3 regions of the Piscinibacter sp. HJYY11 genome follow, and region 1 is predicted to be linked to each of the others. Evidence: predicted binding sites of a transcription regulator. Region 1 holds the regulator's gene; each other region holds the start of a gene.
What was found. The regulator LexA, encoded in region 1, represses DNA repair genes until DNA is damaged. The targets are predictions, from matches to a motif close to ACTGTATNNNNATACAGT.
Positions count from the first base shown of each region.

Region 2: the regulator LexA is predicted to act here: its motif matches at 2,608-2,625, upstream of JI745_RS03415 (PA0069 family radical SAM protein).
Region 3: the regulator LexA is predicted to act here: its motif matches at 4,167-4,184, upstream of imuA (translesion DNA synthesis-associated protein ImuA).

Region 1 is NZ_JAERQZ010000001.1:941,644-947,045, reverse strand. It holds gene JI745_RS04275 (penicillin acylase family protein) at 1-600, shown strand, start outside; gene JI745_RS04270 (helix-hairpin-helix domain-containing protein) at 912-1,214, opposite strand; gene lexA (transcriptional repressor LexA) at 1,223-1,897, opposite strand; gene JI745_RS04260 (asparaginase) at 1,954-2,898, shown strand; gene JI745_RS04255 (organic hydroperoxide resistance protein) at 2,895-3,320, opposite strand; gene JI745_RS04250 (MarR family winged helix-turn-helix transcriptional regulator) at 3,360-3,848, opposite strand; gene JI745_RS04245 (serine hydrolase) at 3,964-5,250, shown strand; gene JI745_RS04240 (ABC-F family ATP-binding cassette domain-containing protein) at 5,247-5,402, opposite strand, start outside.
Region 2 is NZ_JAERQZ010000001.1:757,677-763,078, reverse strand. It holds gene dnaB (replicative DNA helicase) at 1-751, shown strand, start outside; gene JI745_RS03420 (diguanylate cyclase) at 780-2,516, opposite strand; gene JI745_RS03415 (PA0069 family radical SAM protein) at 2,626-3,765, shown strand; gene JI745_RS03410 (tetratricopeptide repeat protein) at 3,779-5,402, opposite strand, start outside.
Region 3 is NZ_JAERQZ010000001.1:92,490-97,891, reverse strand. It holds gene JI745_RS00495 (error-prone DNA polymerase) at 1-2,082, opposite strand, end outside; gene JI745_RS00490 (DNA polymerase Y family protein) at 2,079-3,395, opposite strand; gene imuA (translesion DNA synthesis-associated protein ImuA) at 3,337-4,152, opposite strand; gene JI745_RS00480 (SOS response-associated peptidase family protein) at 4,302-5,264, shown strand; gene JI745_RS00475 (DUF3253 domain-containing protein) at 5,254-5,402, shown strand, end outside.

The DNA of each region.
Region 1 (5,402 bases):
AACGGCATCTTCCGCGACGAGGTGGGCGCCGCGCAGTTCGACCGACTGATCGCCACCCGCAGTTTCCGCGAAGGGCTGGAGGGCGCGCTGGAGCGCAACGATGCCTGGTGGTGCGACGACAAGAGCACGCCCGCGCAAGAGAGCTGCCAGGACCAGGTCGATTCGGCGTTCACCCGCGCGCTCGACGAGCTGCAGGCGCTGCAAGGTGCCGATGTGACGAAGTGGCAGTGGGGCAAGGCGCACCAGGCGCGGTCAGAACACCGGCCGTTCAGCCGGGTGAAGCTCCTGGCCAAGTACTTCGAGCTGCGTACGCCAGTGGGCGGCGACACCTACACGGTGAACGTGTCGCGGGTGTCGCAGAAGCCCGACGCGACGACCGGTGAGCTCTATCTCGACGAGCACGGGCCGTCGTTCCGGGCGCTGTATGACCTGGGTGACCCGAGCAAGTCACGCTTCATGCATTCGACGGGGCAGTCGGGGATCGTGTTTTCGCCGCTGTACCGCAGCTTTGTTGACCGCTGGCGCGATGTGCAGGGCGTGCCGGTCTGGGCGTCTGAGCCGGCGAAGCATGTGTTGGTGTTGAAGCCTCGGGCTTCCTGAGCTCCTGTGTGTCTGAGCGGCGGGAAGGGCGTGGGGTGAGGGGCTCCGTTCATGTCCCTCCTTCATGAACGCTCCCGCGTTCATGAATTCCTTCCTTTACTTCACTGCGCCCCTCACCCCACGCCCTTCCCGCGAAACGAAGGAGGCATGCAAAGAAGCTTCACGGCCGTGCCCGGAGCGCAGTGGTGGGGTGCCGCATGGAGTGAAGTATTAGGAGGAATTCCTGAACCCGGGAGGGTTCAGGAAGGGGGACATGAACGCAATGCGGTACCCCGCCGCTGCGCTCCCCGCTCCGACTTCAGCACCGCAAGCTAGACCTGCCCGAACAATGCCTTCCGCTGCGCCGTGTAGTTCCACCAAGGCGCCGGCTCCGCCCCACCCATGAAGTCGGTGGCCGCCATGAAGGTGTCGAGCACGCAGGGGTCGTGTCGATGCCCCGTCACCGCGCAAAGCTTCTGGTAGAGCACGAAAGCGTCTTTGCCGCGCAGCTCCCGCGGGTGGGCGATGCCGATCAGCCGCAGGTCTTCGGCAAGCGAAGGCCCAATGTTGGGCAGCTGCTCCAGCCGCTCGCACTCCTGGGCGGTCTTGGCTTTCGGTGATTTGATGGAGGCCATCAATCGCCTCACATCATCATGTTGTTGCGAATCAAGCCGACGGCGATGCCTTCGAGTTCGAAGTCGACGTCACCGAAGGGGATGACGATGGGCTTGAAGTCGGGGTTTTCGGGCAGCAGCTCGATGCTGGTGCGTGTGCGGCGGAAGCGCTTGACGGTCACGTCTTCGCCGAGGCGGGCGACGACGATCTGGCCGTTCTTGGCGTCTTTGGCCTTCTGCACGGCGAGCAGGTCGCCGTCCATGATGCCGGCGTCTCGCATGCTCATGCCGCGCACCTTGAGCAGGTAGTCGGGGCGGCGCGGGAACATGCTCGCTTCCATCAGGTAGGTCTGGTCGATGTGCTCCTGCGCGAGGATGGGGCTGCCGGCGGCCACGCGGCCCACCAGCGGCAGCGTGAGCTGCGACAGGCTGGGCAGGGGTAGGCTGAACTGCTTGCCGCGGATCTCGTTCAGGGCGCGCAACGTGTCAGACTTCAGCCGGATGCCGCGCGACGTGCCGCCCACGAGCTCGATGACGCCCTTGCGGGCCAGGGCCTGCAGGTGCTCTTCGGCGGCGTTGGCGGAACGGAAGCCCAGCTCGCTCGCGATCTCGGCGCGGGTGGGCGGGGCGCCGGTGCGCTCGATGGCGCTTTGCACGAGATCGAGGATCTGCTGTTGGCGTTCAGTGAGCTTGGGCGCTTCCATCGGCGGCATCCTGAGTTTTCATCCAGTGCCTGTATTTTCATCCAGCTCAGCGAGAAATGCAAAACACTTCCAGAACAATCGTGGTGCTGGGCACCGGCGGCACCATCGCCGGCACGGCGGCCGATGCGGCTGACAACGTCGGCTACACCGCGGCGCAGCTGGGCGTCGAGGCGCTGGTCAAGGCGGTGCCCGCGTTGGCTGGCCTGCCGCTCGAATGTGAGCAGGTGGCGCAGGCCGACAGCAAGGACATGGGGTTTGCCATCTGGCGCGCGCTCGCGCAGCGCACGGCCCATCACCTTGGGCGTGACGACGTGGCCGGCGTCGTCGTGACCCACGGCACCGACACACTCGAAGAGACCGCCTATTTCCTGCAGCGCGTGCTGGCGCCGACGAAGCCGGTGGTGATGACCGCGGCGATGCGGCCCGCGACCTCGCTGCAGGCCGACGGCCCGCAGAACCTGCTCGATGCGGTGACCGTGGCCGGCGTGCCAGGTGCGCGAGGCGTGGTGGTGATGCTGTCCGGCACGGTGCACGCCGCGACCGATGTGCGCAAGGCCCACACCTACCGCGTGGACGCGTTCAGCTCAGGCGATGCCGGGCCGCTGGGCGTGGTGGAAGAGGGCGCCGTGACGGCGTGGCGCGCCTGGCCGCAAGGCGAGGCGCTTGGGCTGCAGTGGCTGCCGATGGAAGCGGATGCCTGGCCGCAGGTCGAGATCGTCACCAGCCATGCCGGGGCGAGCGGGGCGCTGGTGCGTGCCGCCTGCGAAATCGGTGTGCAGGGCCTGGTGGTCGCGGCCACCGGCAATGGCACGGTGCACGCGGCGCTGGAGGAGGCATTGCTCGAAGCCCAGGACCAGGGCGTGACCGTCTGGCGCAGCAGCCGCTGCGGCAACGGCCGGGTGCTGAAACGGGCCGACGACGTGCTGCCGTCGGCCGGTGAACTCACACCCGCGCAGGCACGGGTGGAGTTGATCCTTCAGTTGCTGTCGCCAGCGGGTTAGACCACGGTCAGGGTCACGTCGATGTTGCCGCGGGTCGCGTTCGAATAGGGGCACACCTTGTGGGCTGCCGCGACCAGCGCTTCAGCCTGGGCCTTCTCGAAACCCGGCACGGTGATCGCCATCGCGACCTGGATGCCGAAGCCGCCGGGGATGGGGCCGATGCCCACGTCGGCCTTGATCGACACGTCGTCCGGCAGCTTGATCTTCTGCGCGGCCGAGACGGCCTTCATCGCGCCGATGAAGCAGGCCGAGTAGCCGGCAGCGAAGAGCTGCTCGGGGTTGGTGCCCGGGCCGCCGGCGCCGCCCAGCTCCTTGGGGGTGCTCAGGTTGACCTTGAGGGCGCCGTCAGACGACTCGGCGGTGCCGGTGCGGCCCCCGGTGGAGGTGGCGTGGGCGGTGTAGAGGACTTTTTCGAGGGCCATGTGAAGCTCCGTTCAGGGGTGGGTGGAAGAAGGGGGTGATCAATGTGCCCCTGCGGCATCACCCGCAGTGGCGTCGAGGAGATTGGCGCGCAGTTGTTGCAGGCGTTGCGTGAGGCCTTCGATCTCCTGCACGTCGCACTGCATGGCCTGACCGAGCTGCACGGGCACGCGCTTGGCCTTTTGCCGGAGGGCGCGGCCTTCCGGTGTGAGGTGGACCACGACGCGGCGCTCGTCATCGGCAGCCCGCTTGCGCGTGAGCCAGCCCGACGCTTCCATACGCTTGAGCAGGGGCGTGAGCGTGCCCGAGTCGAGGAAGAGGCGCTCGCCCAGTTCGCCGACGGTGAGCCCGTCGCGTTCCCACAGCACGAGGAAGGCCAGGTACTGCGGGTAGGTCAGGCCCAGCGGTGCCAGGAGCGGCTTGTACAGCTTGGTCATCGCAAGCGACGTGGAATACAGCGCAAAGCACAGCTGCTGGTCGAGCTGTAGCCAATCGGCCTTGGCATCGTGGCGGCGTGGAGCGGTGTTCATGGAACGAGACTCTAATCGAAAGCTCGCAATTAGATTGCGCGCAATATAAATACCCTCCGAAGCGCAGGGTTGAACCCGGTTGGTGCGGCGCCGGCGGTTTGGGTATGGTGAGCCCATGACGCAGACCTACACCGAAGCGGCCCTGGCGGCCGCCCGCGCCGCAGCCGCCTTCAATGCCGAACAGCTCGATGCTGATGCCAGCGATCCGCAACGGCTGGGCTGGATGACCGGCGCACCACCGGCGCCGGAACGCCGCATGGCCTTTGCCGACAACAGCCGCAATCGCTTCCCGCAGATCCGCTGGTCGTTCAGCCATCAGCGCCACTTCCTGCCGACGAGCCCCGTGTGGCGCGGCGAGGGCCCGGTGTCGGCGCTGCCGCGTGCGCTGGAGGACTTCGGTGCCTTGCGCTTCACCCCCATCGCAGCCGACAAGCCGATGAGCTGGGCGGACGGCCTGAAGGCCACCTGGACCGACGGCGTGGTGGTGCTGCACAAAGGCCGCATCGTCGACGAGCGCTACTTCGGCGCGCTGCAGCCGCATCTGCCGCACCTGGCGATGTCGGTCACTAAGTCCTTCGTCGCGACGGTGGCGGCATCGCTCGTGGCCGAGGGCAGCCTCGACGAAACCCGCCGTGTCGACCACTTCGTTCCCGAGCTTGCGGGCTCCGGATTCGGCGATGCCACCGTGCGCCAGGTGCTGGACATGCGCACCGGTATCGCCTACACCGAGGACTACCTCGACCCGGAGTCAGGCGCCATCCGCCTGGGCCGGGCCATCGGCCTGTCGCCTCGCAGGCCCGACGACGCGGCCTCGCTCACCGACTACCTGCGGTCCATCGCCAAGCAGGGCGAACACGGCCAGGCCTTCACCTACAAGACCGCCAACACCGACGTGCTGGCCTGGGTGCTGATGCGCGTGACGGGCGTGACGCTCTCGGAGCTGCTGCACACTCGCCTGTGGGCGCCGCTCGGCATGGAGCAGGACGCCTACTTCGCCATCGATGCCTGGGGCACCGAGTTCGCCGGCGGCGGCCTCAACCTCGCGCTGCGCGACATGGCGCGGTTCGGCGAGGCGATGCGCTGCGATGGCGTGTTCAACGGCCGCCAGGTGGTGCCGGCGAGCGTGGTGGCCGACATCCGCCGCGGTGGCGAGCGCGGCGATTGCGAGCGCGCCGGCTTCCCCATCCTCACCGGCTGGAGCTATCGCAGCATGTGGTGGGTGTCGCACAACGCGCACGGCGCCTTCATGGCGCGCGGCATCCACGGGCAGGCGATCTACGTGGACCCGGTGGCCGAGGTCGTCATCGCCCGTTTCGCCTCGCACCCGGGCGCGGGCAACATGTTCAACGACCCGGTGTCGCTGCCGGCGTACCACGCCGTCGCGCAGGCCCTGCGCGCCTAGCCGGCGCTGAGCTCGTCGATCTGCGTCGTGAGCTCGAGCCAGCGGCCCTCGGCCTGCTCGGTCTCGTCGCCGATCTGCTTCAAGCGCTTGCCTTGCTCGATGCGCTGCGCAGGCGTGAGGTCGGGGCGGGCCGAGGCGGCTTCGATGTTGTC
Region 2 (5,402 bases), 180 kb from region 1:
CGCCCGCCCCTCGATGGGCAAGACCGCCTTCGCCCTCAACATCGCCGAGAACGTGGCCGTGAACGAAGGCCTGCCAGTCGTCGTGTTCTCGATGGAAATGGGCGCCGCGCAGCTCGCCCTGCGCATGGTGGGTTCGCTCGGCCGCATTGACCAGTCGCACCTGCGCACTGGCAAGTTGCAGGACGACGAATGGGGCCGGCTGTCCGAAGCCGTCGAGAAACTGGGCAAGGCCGCCGTCTTCATCGACGAAGGCTCGGCCCTGTCGCCCAGCGAACTGCGCGCGCGCGCACGGCGCCAAGCCCGCCAATGCGGCCAGCTTGGCCTGATCGTGGTCGACTACCTGCAGCTGATGAGCGGCAGCGGTGGCGGCAGCGAAGAAAACCGCGCCACCGTCATCGGTGAGATCTCGCGCGGCCTCAAGTCGCTGGCCAAGGAGCTGCGCTGCCCGGTGATCGCACTCTCTCAGCTCAACCGAAGCGTGGAGACCCGCACCGACAAGCGCCCGATGATGAGCGACCTGCGCGAGTCAGGCGCCATCGAGCAGGACGCGGACGTGATCATGTTCATCTACCGCGACGACTACTACAACAAGATGGACGGCCCCACGCCGTCGAAAGAGCCAGGCGTGGCCGAGATCATCATCGGCAAGCAGCGTAACGGCCCGACCGGCACGGTCAAGCTCGCGTTCCTCAAGCCGCTCACCAAGTTCGAGAACATGGCACCGGGCAGCGGCGGTGGCGACTTCTACTGAGATCCTGGACTGCCGTGAGGCTTTCCGATCAGCGCGTCGTCTCGGCAAAGGTGCGAGCCGCCATGTCGGCCACCTGCTGGCCGGCGGCGACCACGCGGTTGCGGCCTGATCGCTTGGCCTGGTAAAGCGCCGCATCGGCGGCCTCGACCACGGCTGCTGCCGTGCTGCCATCGGAGGGGAAGGCTGCCACGCCGAACGAAGCGGTCACACGCACGGCGCTGGCCGCTTCGCGGAAGCTCAGGCCACGCACCCGGGCGCACAGATCTTCCGCCTTTTGCACCGCATCGTCGCGCGGGCACTCGGGCAGGATGAGGATGAACTCCTCGCCACCGAGGCGGCAGGCGATGTCGCTGGCGCGCACCGCCCCTTGCAGGCACTGGCCGGTGCCCTTGAGCACGGCGTCACCGGCTGCGTGGCCATGGGTGTCGTTGACCTTCTTGAAGTGGTCGAGGTCGACCACCACCACCGACAGCGACGACTGCGTGCGCTGCGCGCGCAGCAGCTCGCGGGCGAGCGTTTCTTCCATGTAGCGGCGGTTGTACATGCCGGTGAGCGGGTCCTTGATGGACTGGTCGCGCAGCACCTGGCGCAACTTGGCGTTCGACAGCGACAGGGCCACCTGCTCGGCGATGGTCTGTGCCATCAGCGCGGTGGCGGCCGCCGCGGGCTTGGCGGCAGGGTCGTCCGACCACACGTGCAGCTGGCCCATCACTTCGCCATAGGCCATCAGCGGCAGGCAGAGGTGGAAGCCGGTGATGGCGCTGTCGGCGTAGTGACGGCAACGCAGGTCCGAGGGGCTGGTGCAGACGTGCGTCTGCCCGCGGCGCAAGCCCCAGCAGGCGCTCGGCTCCATCATGGCCTCGTGGCGGGTGGCACCTTCGCCCCAGGCGCCGGCATGCTCCAGCACGTCGGCCGAGTTGCGGAAGAGGTAGACCGCGCCCGACGTGGCGGGCAGGAGGCGGTGGCAGTAGAGGCTCGTGACTTCGAGCGCTTCGACCAGGCTCATCTCGGTCTGCAGCACGCGCGACATCTCCCCGAGCGACAGCACCTCGTCGTTGCGCCGCTGCAGCGCGGCCACGCCTTCTTCCAGCTGCGCGCTGGTGGCACGCAGCGCGTCGGCTGCGCGCTCGCGCGCGCGCATCGAGTGCAGGATCACGCGGCCCAGATAGAAAAGCAGCGCAAAGGTGAGCAGCGTGCTGCCCAGTGAAAAGGCGATCGACCAGGTGACCTTGCGCGTCAGCTCGGCGTCGATGTCGGCAAGCTCCTCGACCCGGCGCGCGACCAGCCCGTCGACCAGGCGGCGCAGGTCGTCCATGTAGCGCTTGCCGGTACCGCTGCTCACGGCCTGCTGGGCGGCCTCGAAGCCGTCTCTCCGACGCAGCTCGACGTTGCGCTGGAGATCGGCCACCTTCAGGCGCGTGCTGGCGACGATGCGGGTCACGAGCTCGCGCGCCTCGGTCGATTCACCGGCGTAGCGGCTTTCCAGGCGCGACAGCTCCGGCGGCAGCTCGGCCATGGCCACGTTGTAGGTTTCGAGAAAATCTTCGCGGCCGGTGACGATGTAGCCACGCTGGCCGGTCTCGGCGTCGACCACCAGCGATTCCACGCGGCGCAGCGACTGCACCTGGCGGTCAACCACCTCCCGTGCATGCCGGGTTTCGTTGACCCAGCCAAGGCTGAGCGGCGGCACCGCCGCGGTGATGCACATCACGACGGCGGCGATCAGGGCGCCCGCGGTCAGGCGTTTTTGGTATTGGGTCAGCATGTGGACGGAGCTCGTCCCGCGAGCGTAGACGGACGAACCGTGTGCTGATCGCGAGAAAAGCGGGAAGCTTTCTTTCCAACGGGGTCTTGATGCTGTATAAAAATACAGTATGACGCTTCCCAAGCCTGACACGCCTCAAGCCCAGGTGCCCGTGAAAGGGCGGGGCACCAACTGGGCCATCGTGCACCGCTACGCCCGCCAGGCGGGCGAAAGTTTCGACGACGGCTGGGGTTCGATCGACCAGATGGCCGAAGAGGAGCACCTGCCGCGCGAGACGCAGATCATCGAGGAGCGGGTGAAGTCGGTGCTCTCCAGCAACGACTCGCCCGACATCGGCTTCGACCTCTCGGTCAACCCGTACCGCGGCTGCGAGCACGGCTGCATCTACTGCTTCGCACGGCCCACGCACAGCTACCTCAACCTCTCGCCGGGGCTCGATTTCGAGACCAAGATCATCGCGAAGGTCAACGCCGCGGAGCGTCTGCGTGAAGCCTTTGCCAGCCGCGCGTACGAGCCGTCGATGATCAACATCGGCGCGGCCACCGATGCCTACCAGCCCATCGAGCGCAAGCTCGGCATCACACGCTCGATCATCGAGCTGCTGCACGAGTGCCGGCATCCGTTTTCCATGGTCACCAAGTCGTCGGGCATCGAGCGTGACCTGGACCTGATCGTTCCCATGGCCGAACAGCGGCTGGTGGCGATCTACGTCTCCATCACCTCGCTCGACCCGAAGCTCGCCCGCATCCTCGAGCCCCGCGCGGCGGCGCCGCACCGGCGCTTGCGCGTGGTCGAGACGCTGGCCAAGGCCGGCGTGCCGGTGGGCGTGAGCGTGTCGCCGGTGATCCCCTTCATCAACGAGCCGGAGCTCGAGCGCATCCTCGAAGCCGCCGCCGAGGCGGGGGCGCAGTCTGCGTTCAGCATCGTGCTGCGGCTGCCCTGGGAGGTGAACCCGCTTTTCCAGCAATGGCTCGACCAGCACTACCCCGACCGCGCGGCGCGCGTGATGGCCCGCATCCGCGAGATGCGTGGCGGCAAGGACTACGACGCGAGCTTCGGCACGCGCATGAAAGGCACGGGGGTGTGGGCGCAGCTCTTGCGCCAGCGCTTCGACAAGGCTTGCGCGCGGCTCGGGCTGAACAAGACGCGCATCGAGCTCGACCTGTCGCTGTTTCGCAAACCGGTGATCGCGGCAGAACCGGCGAAGCGCTCGCGGCCGGCCGACGACGGGCAAGGCGAATTGTTCTGACGTCCTGGCGCTTTCAGGCCGCGGCTTCTTCCGGAGGCTCTTCGGCGCCGGGCTCGGCCGGGCGCACGTCACGCAGGTTCAGGGCACCGGGCTGGCGCCCGCCCGATTGGCCCAGCATCGCAGCACTCACGCCGACGGCGTAGAGGTCGCGCAGCGCGTCGGCGCGTTGCTGCAAGCCCGCGGCGTCGTCGATGCGTGGGCCGTGGCGCTGCAGCGTCATGCGCGCCATGTCGATCAGCTTGGCGTTGTAGGTGCGCTCGGCATGCGCGAGCAGCGCCTGCACGGCGGAGCGATGGTTGCCCTGCACCGTGTGCGTCACGGCCTGCTCGGCCATCTCGCTGATGCGCGCATGTGCCTGGCGCACGCGCTCGGCAAAAGGCGGGTGCGTGGCGGCGGCGCCGGCCAGCAGCTCGGTGAGGCCCTTGGAGCTGGCGAAGCGCAGCCCCAGCGTGTCGACCCAACCTTCGCAACCATCGAGCTGAAGCTCGCCGGCGGTCAGTTGTGCGAGCAGTGCCAGCAGGTTGCAGCCGGCTTCCACGTCGAGACCGGGCTCGTCGAGCTTGCTGAACAGGACCTTGACCTCGGCCACCACGGCCGCCACCTGCTTCAGCAGCATCAGGTTGAGCACCGACACGATGCTCGCGAAACGCTGCAGGCGCTTGCTGTTGGGAGCACGCTCCAGCGCATGCTGCACGTTGTCGACGCAGCGCTGCAGGCCTTTGCTGTCACGCTGCTGGAAACGGCTGAAGGCCAGCAGCACGAGCGACTGGAAGTCGAACATCTTCGAACTGATGCCGAGCGTGGCCGCCCGGTCGAGCATCTTGGCGGCCTCGTCGCGGTCGCCCATGAAGAAGGCGAGCATGCCGTGTTTCTGCAGCCGGGCAATCGAGCTCGGCGTGAGCGAGCTGGCCTTGCGGAAGGTGTCCAGCGCTTCGCCGAGGTTGCCTTGCTCGACCTGCACGCGGCCCATCACGTCGTAGGCGTCGACATGGCTCGGGTGGTCGCCGATCAGCGTCTCCAGCGTGCGCATGGCCTGCGTCGGCTGGTTGGCGTCGATCTGCGCACGCGCAATGCCCAGGCGCGCCCAGGGCAGGGCGCCGGTTTCGAGCACGGCCTCGCAGAGCTTCTTGGCCTCGTCGTGCATGCCCTGGCGCAGCAGCAGCTCGGAGCCGATGCGCGCCGCATAGAGCCAGTAGATCGAACGGCTGGCAAAACGCTGCAGGCACAGGCGTGTGGCCTGCTGGTAGTCGCCTTGCTCGATGGCGGTGAAGATGTCGGCCAGCGTCTTCTTGCGCTTGCGCGCCTGCGTCAGGCGTTCGCCGAGCGACGTGGCGGTGTGCGGCTTGAGCAGGTAGCTGTCGAGGGCGGACTCGGCCGCGTCGGCCACCATCGTGTACGAGGCCTCGCCGGTGACGATGATGAAGACGGTCGAGAAGGGCAGCAGCTGCGCGCGGCGCAGGTCGTCGAGCAGGTGCTGCGCGGTGTAGCCGGGGTCTTCCTGGTCGAAGCGGTGCTCGCACAGCACCACATCGAACGGGCGGGCTTCGAGCTGCTTGCGGGCGTCCTTGATGCGGCCGCATTGCACGACCGTGCCCACGCCGAACTCTCTCAGCTGCGCTGAGAGGATGCTGCGCGAG
Region 3 (5,402 bases), 850 kb from region 1:
GCCACCCTTACGGCGCCAAGCCGCCATAGAACGGCGCAAGCCGTCAGCTTCACCTGGCGTGAACCCGGCCGCCAGAATGCTGATCTGCATCACCTGCTCCTGGAAGATCGGCACGCCGAGCGTGCGCCCCAGTGCTTCCTTAAGTGCCTCGCTCGGGTAGACGATGGGCTCCTTGCCCATGCGCCGGTTCAGGTAGGGATGCACCATCCCGCCTTGAATGGGGCCGGGCCGCACGATCGCCACCTCGATCACCAGGTCGTAAAAGCACCGCGGCTTAAGACGCGGCAGCATGCTCTGCTGTGCGCGGCTCTCGATCTGAAAAACACCGACTGTGTCGGCCTTGCAGATCATGTCGTAGGTGCCCGGGTCCTCTGCAGGGATGTCCTGCATCTCGAAGACATAGCCTTTGCGGTCACTGATGAAGGCCAACGCCTTGCGGATGGCCGTGAGCATTCCCAGTGCTAGCACATCGACCTTGAGCAAACCCAGGGCGTCCAGGTCGTCCTTGTCCCACTGCACCACCGTGCGGTCGGGCATCGAGGCGTTCTCGATGGGCACCATCCTGGACAACGGCCCTTTCGTGAGCACGAAGCCCCCCGGATGCTGCGACAGGTGGCGAGGCATGCCGATGAGCTCGCTCGTGAGGCGCTGCAACTGGAGAACGCGCAAGTCCTCGGGCGAGAGGCCCGCTTCGCACAATCGCTCGGCATCCACCTCCTGCTCGTCCCACCATTGGTGGCTCTTGGCCAGCCGGTCGACTTCTTCCAGCTCGAAGCCCAGCGCCTTGCCCACATCACGGATGGCGCTGCGGGGCCGGTAGCGGATCAGGTTGGCGGTCAGCGCAGCCCGCTCACGGCCGTACTTGCGGTACAGGTACTGGATCACCTCTTCACGCCGCTCGTGCTCGAAGTCGACGTCAATGTCGGGCGGCTCGTTTCGCTCACGGCTGATGAACCGCTCGAAGAGCACCGACATCCGAGCCGGATCGACCTCGGTCACGCCCAGGCAGTAGCAGACCACGCTATTCGCCGCCGATCCCCGGCCCTGGCAGAGGATGTGTTGCGAGCGCGCGAAGTTGACGATGTCGGCGACGGTCAGGAAGTAGTGCTCGTACTTCAACTCGCAGATCAAGCTCAGCTCATGCTCGATCTGGGCCTGGACCTTGGCAGTCAAGCCACGAGGCCAGCGCCGGCCGGCACCTTCATAGGTGAGCCGGCGAAGGTAGGACTCTGCGGTCTCACCCTTCGGAACCACCTCGGCTGGGTACTGGTAGCGCAGCTCCTCCATCGAAAAGTCGCAGCGCTCCATGACGTGCAGCGTTTCCGCGAGCAAGTCGGCGGGATAGGTCTGCGACAAGCGAAGCCGCGTCCTCAGATGCCGCTCCGCGTTCATCTGAAGATCGAACCCACACTCGGTCAACGGCTTCCCGACGCGTGTAGCCGTCATGACATCCTGCAAAGGCTTACGAGAGCGCACGTGCATGTGAACGTCGCCACCAGCCACGAGCGGCACGGCTGAGATCTCGCTGACCTCTCGCATGCGGTACAACCACGCCGCATCGTCCAGCTGACGCAGCATCGCGATCACAAACCAACATCGCCCCAGGAATTCGTTCAGCAGCCACTTGCCCGTCTGCAGCATGTGTTCGGGCCGGCTCCCTCGACGCGGCGCAGCCAGCACGACGCAATCGGCCAATGTCTGGCCGTCGATCTCGTCCTGGCTGACGTGATAGGTGCCTTTCCCAGAGCTGCGCCGAAGTCGAGTGATGAACTCGCACAGGTTGCCGTAGCCATTGAGATTGCAGGCCAGCACGACAAGCGTGAACGGCGCTTCGACCTGCCTTCCGGGCGCCACCTCGAATTGCGAACCGACCAGCAGACGCATGCCGTGCTCCTTCGCTTCGACGTGCGCTCGTACGATGCCCGACATCGAGCATTCGTCAGTGAGGGCGATCGCCTTGTAGCCCAGCTGATGCGCTCGCTCGACCAGCTCTTCCGGAAAACTCGCACCCCGCAGGAACGAGAAGTTGCTCAGGCACCAGAGCTCAGCGTAGTCGGGAAGAGTGCTGCGCGTGGCGGTCATGCGAATCGCCCCTGCAGGTACCAGGCGGTCTGGTCGTCGGCGAGCCTTTCCTGGTAGATCCAGAGCGTGCCGGCGTAGGCACTGTTGGCCACCCAGTAGTCGCGCTGGACGTTGAGCGCCGTGGCGCCCTCCTCCGCTGACACACGGTGCCACCAACCCCCTTCGACGCGATGCGGACCGGTGATGAGCTGAAGCGGCCCTTGGAAGCGCGGCCGGTTCTCGTGGGTGTCCAGGCGCAGCGGCTTGTCGAGCAGGAAGTTCGGTTGCGGCAGCTCGTCCTGGCGCGCGAGTTGGCGCGGGTGAGGCAGCGGTGCTGGCTGCCAATGGACGCTCCATTCGGGCCGGTGATCTTCGCCCGTCACCGGCCGCAGGACCTTGTCAGCGCCAAGTCGCGCGGCAATGCGCTCGAGTACCAGGGTCAGCGATTCGTCACCTGCGCGTGGATCTGGGATCAGAGACGCGCTGCGCTCCTCCAGCGGGATGACATCGTCTGCCAGCAGCTCCAGGTCACCGACGGGCGCCTTGAGTTCGACCTTGGCCAGGTGCTCGGCGAGAAGACGGCTCAGGTGCTCCAGGTCGCGCATCGGCTCGGCGGTGCGGATGGTGAGCTCTCCACCATCTCCAGCCGTCTTCGACCGCATGACGTCATGGCACCACTTCAAGGTGCAGGTGGTGACACCGGCATGCCGAGCGGTCAACCAGCCGCACAACTGCATCAACAGCCGACGTGCCCCGAACAGGATGGCCGGTGCGTGCTCGATGCGCGAAGGCAATTCGAGCCGGGAGCGGAAGGTCTCTGGCATCACCACCCGTTCGTGAGCTTCCGGCAGAAGCCCATACGCCTGGTCGAGCTGGCAGAGCAGTTCCTTGTCGAAGCGGCGGCTCAGCCCACCTCGGGGCAGTTTCCGCACGTCGCCCAGGGTGCGGCAGCCAATGCGCGACAGCGTGGCCTCATGGCGCGTAACGCCCACCAGGCATGACATGGGCAGACGATCGAGCAGCCGATCGAGAGGCTCTCGAAAGCCATTGGGCACGCCAGCGCGTGCGAACGCCACGGCGGCCAGGCTCGTCGGAGCCCACGACACCTGCGTGACGCCCAGGTCCTTGGCTTCCTCCTCGACGCGGGCACGCAAGGCCTTGCCGCCGCCGAAGAGGCGCACGCTCGCCTTGAGCTCCATGACGACGGCGGATTCTTCGACGATGGCGACCCGGGGCGTGAACTGCAGGCACCAAAGCGAAAGACCTCGGACCGCATCAATGGGAGGCGACTCGGCGTCGGGTGCGGATGGCAATAGCAGTGCTGCCCACAACATCGGCATGCACCTCGTGACGAGAAGGGGTGAGAAGACTTGGGCGGAGGGTGCGCGGCGTCAGCACCGTTTCCAGGCCACCCGGGACGGCCGCCAGTTCCATGACACCCTCGTGGACCGGCCCGCGGCGCTTCAGCACCTGCACCTGCAGTTGCCAGTCGGTCCCGAGCGAGGCGTGCACGCGCAGTGGTGCCGCCGACGCTTCATGACGCGCCCGCTCCGGTCGGCACAGCACCGCCATGCCTTCAAAGCGCTGTGCGCACACCTGCAGCCTGCGGACCTGCTCCGGCCGCACCTGATCCAGCCATGCCACCAAGGCGCCACAGGCGTTGGCCTTGAGCATCTGCTCCACGGACCAAAGACGGTGAGCGGGGGTTTGCGCATCGATCCAAATCAGGTGCCGCTCGCTCAGGCCCAGCTGCTGCAGCCCTGGCATGTGCGGCCGCATCGGTGATGCAATGACGACGACCGTCTGGTGACGCGCGGTCACGTCCCTCAGTGCCGGCGAGAGCAGCCGCCACTCGAGTACGGAGGGCTGGGCTTGGAGGAGTTCAGTGAGCGCTTGGCAAGGCCACCCGCCACCCGGAAGCTCTTGATCGAGAGCAGCGAAGCCGCTTGACACCACAGCATGCGTTGATGCGCCGAGCTCGTGGCCATGCCAAAGCGCCGCCTCCACGGCGGGCGGCAAAACAGGTCGACGAGAAGGTGGGGCACTGGGCTGGAGCGGCAAGGGCTCCTGCCAAGCTGGCAGCTCTGGCATGGATAAATCGCTATACTGGATGCCCATACAGTACCCGTCCGGCTGCGAAAAAGCCAGCCCGTTACACCGTAGGAAGGGTCGGACAACGCCCAATCACCCTGCGAGCGGTGAATTCGCACAATGGCGACGTTGCAGTCACTGGAGATGCCATGTGCTACTCGGCGCTTGTGTGGTCTGACTATCGAACCTACGTTCGAGACTTCAACGCGCGCATCAGCATCAAGGAGTTCTACGACCTCTTCTATCGGAGACTGTCGGACCCCAAGATCTCCGTGCCGAAGGCCATCGAAGCGTGGTTCTCCAACCCGACCAATGATGATGAGCGCCAGGTCAAGGAGTTGATCGACCGCTTTGCAGCGCAGCAGCAGCTCGAGTTCGAACAGCGCCTGTTCCAGCAGCGCACCCGGCTCGCCAACGCCGAGCGCAAGCTGCAGACGAAAACCACCGACGCGGCGCTCAATGATCAGCGGATCGCCACCAACAAGATCCGGCAGATCATGGGCTGGATCGACGACCTCAAGCGCACGGAACTGCGGGAGGACGATTCACGCATCTACCCGATGCACTACGTCCCCGTCATCGTGCTGGAAGACGGACAGCGCGTCGTGAAGCCGATGCGCTATCAGTGCCTGCCTGCGGGCAAGGCTTTCGAGAACGACAGGAAGTTTCCAGGCACCTACAACGCTCGGCGAGACAGCCTGAATCGGTATTGGAAGACGACCTTCGGCACCTCGCACGGCGTGATGCTGGCCACCAAGTTCTTCGAGAACGTCGAGACCCATCGCATGGAAGGCCGGGAGTTGCGGCCGGGCGAGAAAGTCAGCAACACCGTGCTGGAGTTCCAGCCGCGTGGACTGCCCTTGATGGTGGTGGCCTGTCTCTGGTCGCAATGGACCGGGCCTGAGATTCCCGATGGCTTGCTCTCGTTTGCAGCCATCACCGACGAACCGCCGGCAGAGGTGTCGGCTGCCGGCCATGACCGTTGCATCGTTCCGATCCGGGCTGAGAACCTCGATGCGTGGCTCCAACCAAATGCCGCCGACCTCAATGCGTCATATGCGGTCCTGGATGACCGGGAGCGGCCGTACTACGAACACCGTCTTGCTGCGTGAGTTCGCGATGTCGAAGGGTCAATTCACGAGCGCAACGATCGAGGCGAAGATCTTCGAGTTGCTGGCTGCACGCAGACCCGGCGCCACGATTTGCCCTTCCGAGGTCGCTCGCGCGCTGGAGGCTGAGGCATGGCGCCC